DNA from 2 places in the Bacillus sp. Hm123 genome. Region 1 is predicted to be linked to the other one. Evidence: a T-box and tRNA genes for the amino acid it is inferred to sense, from the RefSeq annotation. Region 1 holds a T-box; the other holds one or more tRNA genes.
What was found. A T-box is a leader RNA that pairs with one kind of tRNA and senses whether it is charged. The one in region 1 lies ahead of pheS (phenylalanine--tRNA ligase subunit alpha), so its partner is inferred to be a tRNA-Phe.
Positions count from the first base shown of each region.

Region 2: it encodes a tRNA-Phe, which carries the amino acid that the T-box ahead of pheS (phenylalanine--tRNA ligase subunit alpha) is inferred to sense. The anticodon was not compared.

Region 1 covers NZ_CM200277.1:2,511,732-2,515,139, reverse strand. The annotation lists gene sspI (small acid-soluble spore protein SspI) at 275-484, opposite strand; gene ACSVDJ_RS13105 (TrmH family RNA methyltransferase) at 601-1,368, shown strand; T-box leader at 1,414-1,643, shown strand; gene pheS (phenylalanine--tRNA ligase subunit alpha) at 1,715-2,749, shown strand; gene pheT (phenylalanine--tRNA ligase subunit beta) at 2,767-3,408, shown strand, end outside.
Region 2 covers NZ_CM200277.1:3,571,242-3,574,649, reverse strand. The annotation lists gene ACSVDJ_RS18590 (adenylosuccinate synthase) at 1-1,248, shown strand, start outside; tRNA gene ACSVDJ_RS18585 (tRNA-Lys) at 1,512-1,587, shown strand; tRNA gene ACSVDJ_RS18580 (tRNA-Glu) at 1,600-1,674, shown strand; tRNA gene ACSVDJ_RS18575 (tRNA-Asp) at 1,707-1,783, shown strand; tRNA gene ACSVDJ_RS18570 (tRNA-Phe) at 1,908-1,980, shown strand; gene vicR (cell wall metabolism response regulator VicR) at 2,372-3,082, shown strand; gene walK (cell wall metabolism sensor histidine kinase WalK) at 3,089-3,408, shown strand, end outside.

The DNA of each region.
Region 1 (3,408 bases):
ATCTTATGTTTAAACAAGCACCGAGTATAGGTGAGTTATCTTGAATCAATCGCACATTCTCCTCATCGTTACACACAAAAAAAGAGCGATCAGGAGAAACCTGACTGCCCTTTCTAAATTTATCCCGCATTAACGGGCTGTAAGACTCCCACCTCAACAGGGCAGAAAAAGCGCAGGCGTGTAGGTAGGAGATCAACAGCCCGTAAAAGCCCGATTGGTTCAACTAACAATCAGTGGGGGATGAAGAAACCCCCCCACTGATTGAAGTTTCACTTTATTGTTTTAATCCCGTCTCTAATGTTTGTAGCATATGCTGCTTCTCCTGTTCTTCAGCGTGCTGCCAAAATACCTCAAACAATACGCCAAGACCCGGAAGCATCTTTTCTTCATTTCGCTGAATCGCATCGACAATCGTTTGTTCTAGTTGTTGTTGGGAACTGCCTGTAACATTATTTAATACTGCTTGCCGCAAATTAAAGTTCATCCAAATCGCTCCTTTTCCCATAGTCTTTATTATTTTCTCCTGAGCTTTCATTTAATATGCGAAAAAAATAAGCTATAATGAAACGAAAATCCCTATGCATTAAAGGAGCGGAAAAAGTGAAATTTATTCAATCAACGAAAAATGTTCAAGTGAAGCAGTGGAAGAAGCTGTTAACGAAAAAAGAGCGAGAAAAAACAGGACTATATTTGCTAGAAGGTCTTCATTTAGTGGAAGAGGCGTTAAATCATAAAGAAGAGATTGTGGAAGTCGTTGTATCAGAAGATATTTCTTTACCTGCCCATTGGAATATGGATGGGGTTGAAATGACGATGGTGACAGCGGAGGTTACGAAGGAGCTTGCCGATACAGAAACGAACCAAGGAGTGTTTGCCGTTTGTCGCAAACGTCCATTGCCTGAGTCTTTCATCGGTCGTACGTATTTACTCATTGATGCAGTGCAAGATCCAGGTAATATCGGGACGATGATTCGCACAGCGGATGCCTCGGGGCTAGATGGTGTGATTTTAGGAACAGGCTGTGCCGATCCGTACAATCCGAAAGTGCTTCGTGCCGCGCAAGGTAGTCATTTTCATTTGCCGCTTATTCAAATGCCGCTCGATGAAGCGATTCAACAATTAAAAAATCAGCAAATTCCGGTGTTTGGTACGTCTTTACAACAAGCAGTCGATTATCGGGAAGCGGAAGTGCAAGATGCCTTCGCTCTTCTTGTTGGAAATGAAGGTGGCGGTGTGAACGAAGCGCTGTTAGCCGAGACGACAAGTAATGTATTTATTCCGATCTACGGCGGTAGCGAATCGTTGAACGTGGCGGTGGCAGCTGGTGTGTTGCTGTATCATTTTAAACATTCATTGAAAAATGTTTGAACTTTTGAGTGAAAATGTACTATAATGAGAACAAATTGTATAAGGCAAAAGGCAATGATAGAGAAGAGTAGTTTATATTAGTTTTTTTCAGGGAGAAAGTGCCGCAGACTGGAAGCACTTTTATGAAACGGTAAGCGAAGTTCACCTCTTGAGCCGGCATTAGGACCGCCATCAGCGTAAAAATGCCCCGGTGAAGAACCGTTACATCAATGAAGTGAACATGTATTTAAGCATGTTAATAAGGGTGGTACCGCGACCAAAGCCTCGTCCCTTTTCGGGAGACGGGGCTTTTTTGTGTTTACGATCCGAAACCGCTTTTTGCCAACAAAAAAGGAGGAATTACACTGTGGAACAGCAATTAAAGCAATTACAAACAGAGGCGCTGGCGCAAATTGAAACAGCCGCTGATTTAAAACAGCTGAATGACGTTCGTGTCGCTTATTTAGGAAAAAAAGGACCTGTGACAGAAGTATTGAAAGGCATGGGAAAATTATCGGCGGAAGAACGTCCGAAGATGGGGGCACTGGCTAATGAAGTGCGCGGAGCGATTGCTTCAGCGATCGAAGCAAAGCAAACGACATTAGAGCAACAAGCGATTCAAGCACAATTAGCTAAAGAAACGATCGACATTACACTTCCAGGTCGTCCAGTGAAAACAGGCAACCACCACCCGTTAACACGCGTAGTCGAGGAAATTGAAGATTTATTTATCGGCATGGGCTATGCTGTCGCAGAAGGGCCAGAGGTGGAAAAGGATTACTATAACTTTGAAGCATTGAACCTTCCGAAAGGTCATCCGGCACGCGATATGCAGGATTCTTTCTATATCACAGAAGATATTCTACTTCGTACACACACATCTCCTGTGCAAGCACGCACGATGGAAAACAATACAGAAAAAGGCCCAGTAAAGATCATTTGTCCAGGAAAAGTATTCCGCCGCGACAATGACGATGCGACACATTCTCATCAATTTATGCAAATTGAAGGTCTTGTCGTTGATGAAAACATTAGTATGGGTGATTTAAAAGGCACGCTTCAAGCTTTTGCGAAAAAAATGTTCGGTGAAGATCGTGAAATCCGTCTACGCCCAAGCTTCTTCCCATTCACTGAGCCATCAGTAGAAGTCGATGTTAGCTGTATGTGCGGCGGTAAAGGCTGTAACATTTGTAAGCAAACGGGTTGGATCGAAGTGTTAGGAGCAGGTATGGTACATCCGAACGTCCTTGAAATGGCCGGTTACGACTCGAAGAAATATACAGGCTTTGCGTTTGGTATGGGAGCGGAACGAATTGCAATGTTGAAATATGGCATTGATGATATTCGTCTATTTTATACAGATGATTTACGCTTTTTAAAACAATTTTCGGTACATGAATAATTAGGAGGGAAATAACAATGTTCGTTTCATATAAATGGCTAAGCGAGTACGTTGATCTTGGCGGAATGCCAGCAAAAGAATTAGCAGAGAAAATTACCCGTAGCGGAATTGAAGTAGAAGGAGTCGAGCACTTAGGCGAAGGCATTAAAAATGTCGTTGTCGGTCATGTGCTTGAGCGTGAACAGCATCCGAATGCTGATAAATTAAATAAATGTTTAGTCGATGTCGGTGAGGAAGAGCCGGTTCAAATTATTTGTGGTGCAGCCAACGTGGATAAAGGTCAAAAAGTCGTTGTCGCAAAAGTAGGCGCTGTTCTTCCTGGCAATTTCAAAATTAAAAAAGCAAAGCTACGTGGTGAAGCTTCACACGGCATGATTTGCTCGCTACAAGAGCTTGGTATCGAAAGTAAGCTAGTAGCGAAAGAATTTTCAGAAGGAATTTTCGTCTTCCCGAATGAAGTGACACCAGGAGAAGACGCTCTTGAGCAGTTGAACTTACATGATGAAGTGTTAGAGCTTGGGTTAACCCCAAACCGTTCCGACTGCTTAAGCATGTTAGGTGTTGCTTATGAAGTGGCAGCGATTCTTGGCACAAGCGTCAAGCTTCCTGCGACAGACGTGCAAGAAGTGAGCGAAAAAGCAGAAGGACAGATCGACATT
Region 2 (3,408 bases), 1.1 Mb from region 1:
AAAGGTAAAATCACTGACTTCCTTTCAGAAAACGCAGAAGTAGTAGCTCGTTACCAAGGTGGTAATAATGCGGGACACACGATTAAATTTAACGGCGTGACATACAAATTGCATTTAATTCCATCAGGTATCTTTTATAAAGAGAAAATTTGTGTGATCGGCAATGGGATGGTAGTAGATCCTAAAGCATTAATTCAAGAATTAAAGTATTTACAAGATCAAAATGTGTCAACAGATAACTTGCGCATTAGTAACCGTGCCCATGTAATTCTTCCTTATCATTTAAAAATTGATGAAGTAGAAGAAGCACGTAAAGGCGACAACAAAATTGGCACAACGAAAAAAGGAATCGGACCAGCTTACATGGATAAAGCAGCACGTATCGGTATCCGCATGGCCGACCTTTTAGATCGCAAGGCATTTGAAGAGAAATTAACTCGCAACTTAGAAGAGAAAAACCGTTTACTTGAGCGCTTCTATGAAACAGAAGGCTTCAAGATTGAAGATATTCTTGATGAGTACTATGAGTATGGTCAACAAATTAAACAATACGTTTGCGATACATCTGTTGTGTTAAACGATGCATTAGATGAAGGTCGTCGCGTATTATTTGAAGGCGCTCAAGGCGTTATGTTAGATATTGACCAAGGTACGTACCCATTCGTAACATCTTCTAACCCGGTAGCAGGTGGGGTAACGATTGGTTCTGGTGTAGGCCCAACAAAGATCAATAGCGTTGTTGGTGTAGCGAAAGCATACACTAGCCGTGTAGGAGATGGCCCGTTCCCGACAGAGCTTCATGATGAAATTGGTCAGCAAATTCGTGAAGTAGGTCGTGAGTACGGTACGACAACTGGTCGTCCACGTCGCGTTGGTTGGTTCGATAGCGTCGTTGTTCGCCACGCTCGTCGCGTCAGCGGTTTAACGGATCTTTCTCTTAACTCAATCGATGTACTGACAGGTATTGAAACAGTGAAAATCTGTGTCGCTTACCGTTACAACGATCAAGTGATTGAAGAGTATCCAGCAAACTTAAATATTTTAGCTGAATGTACGCCAATTTATGAAGAGCTTCCAGGTTGGACAGAAGATGTCACTAGTTGCAAAACATTAAGCGACCTCCCGGTTAATGCTCGTCACTACGTAGAGCGTGTTTCTCAATTAACAGGCATTCCGTTATCTACATTCTCAGTAGGACCAGACCGCAATCAAACGAACATTGTTCGCAGTGTTTGGGCACAAGGTTAAGATAAAAAGCACCGGCTTCTCCTTTCGAGGAAGCCGGTGCTTTTGTGTATTGGTTGTTTCTTCGGTGTTCCGCTCGGTTCTTCAACTTTACGAAGTGTTTCTTTGGTTTTTAAGTCATACGGCTATACCATTCTTTTTAAAATTTGTCCAACTCACGCTATTTCTAATGTCAAATTTTTTTCGACATTTTTTTTAAAAATCTATTGTCAGCTTAAATACCTTGTGATAACATTAACAACGTTGCTAAGAACAAACACTGTTTCGAGCCATTAGCTCAGTTGGTAGAGCATCTGACTTTTAATCAGAGGGTCGAAGGTTCGAGTCCTTCATGGCTCACCATTCTTATTGAATGGCCCGTTGGTCAAGCGGTTAAGACACCGCCCTTTCACGGCGGTAACACGGGTTCGAATCCCGTACGGGTCACCAAGTTTTATTTAAAAAAAGTAATCAATAGTTATGGTCCGGTAGTTCAGTTGGTTAGAATGCCTGCCTGTCACGCAGGAGGTCGCGGGTTCGAGTCCCGTCCGGACCGCCATAAATGAATCATTTACTTTTTATCGTTTACTTAATGAATCCTATTTTTTCATTAGTCGGCCATGACTTCTAAGAGCAACCTCTTTGTTGGCCGCTCAGTTTTTTTGTTAAATACATATTGATTTGGCTCAGTAGCTCAGTTGGTAGAGCAATGGACTGAAAATCCATGTGTCGGCGGTTCGATTCCGTCCTGAGCCATCAAAGAAGCATCGCGATGATTATAACTCTCGCGGTGTTTTTTTTTGTGAAAGAAAAAGATCCAAGAGAGGAACATTTGGGTATATATTCATATTCCCTATTAAAGGATGAAAAAGGTTGCTGTTCGTGATACAGTTAATAGATGCGGTATTTATGTTGAGAAGACCGCTTTGAGAGGGCTGACAGCCATAAGAATATCTCAATGAAAAGGATTTTCTCCTTTTAAATAGTAGATATTATTGTTTAGAGTCAGTCTTTTTTTGCTTGATTGAGAGTAAATAAAAAGTGGAAGAAATCGGTGTTTTCTTATGATAAAATAAAGGAATAACCTCTTCACTAAACAATTTGATTGTAAATATTTTTTGACTTTTGAAGAAAAGAGGAGAGCAGGATGCAAAAAAAGATATTAGTTGTAGATGATGAAAGGCCTATTGCAGATATTCTACAATTTAACTTAAAAAAAGAAGGTTATGAAGTTCATTGTGCATACGATGGAGATCGGGCTGTTGAGATGGTAGAAGAAGTGCAGCCGGACTTGATTCTATTAGATATTATGCTTCCTGGACGGGATGGTATGGAAGTGTGTCGTGAAGTAAGAAAAAAATATGAAATGCCCATTGTCATGCTAACGGCTAAAGATTCGGAGATTGATAAAGTGCTTGGGCTTGAACTTGGTGCGGATGATTATGTGACAAAGCCATTTAGTACAAGAGAATTGATTGCTCGGGTGAAGGCGAATTTACGTCGTCATCAAGCGGCCCCTGCGCCGGTGGAGGAAGAAGAAGAATCGAATGAAATTACGGTAGGTACATTGACGATTTTGCCTGATGCTTACATGGTATCTAAGCGTGGAGAAACGATTGAGCTGACTCATCGTGAATTTGAATTGCTTCATTATTTAGCAAAACATATTGGTCAAGTGATGACGAGGGAGCATTTGTTGCAAACCGTTTGGGGCTATGATTATTATGGTGATGTTCGCACGGTCGATGTAACCGTTCGTCGCTTACGTGAAAAAATTGAGGATAATCCGAGTCACCCATCCTGGATTGTAACGAGAAGAGGAGTAGGCTACTACTTGCGTAATCCTGAACAGGAGTAATCATAAATGAAAAAAGTGAGTTTTTTCCGTTCGATACAATTAAAGTTTGTATTAATTTATGTGCTACTTATTTTATTTGCTATGCAAATTATTGGCGTTTATTTTGTTAATGAATTAGAGAAGAAGCTTGTCACAAATTTTAAAAGCTCTTTGCAGCAACGTGTGAATTTGCTGGAATATAATTTAAGGGAAGAGATGTTGAAAGAGCGAACCGAGGATACGCCGACGCTGGAGCAGGATATCCAAAAAATATTAGAGGATTTTTCGGGTCCTGATATTTCGGAAGTGCGGGTTATTGACGCACGTAGCCGAATTATTGGTACATC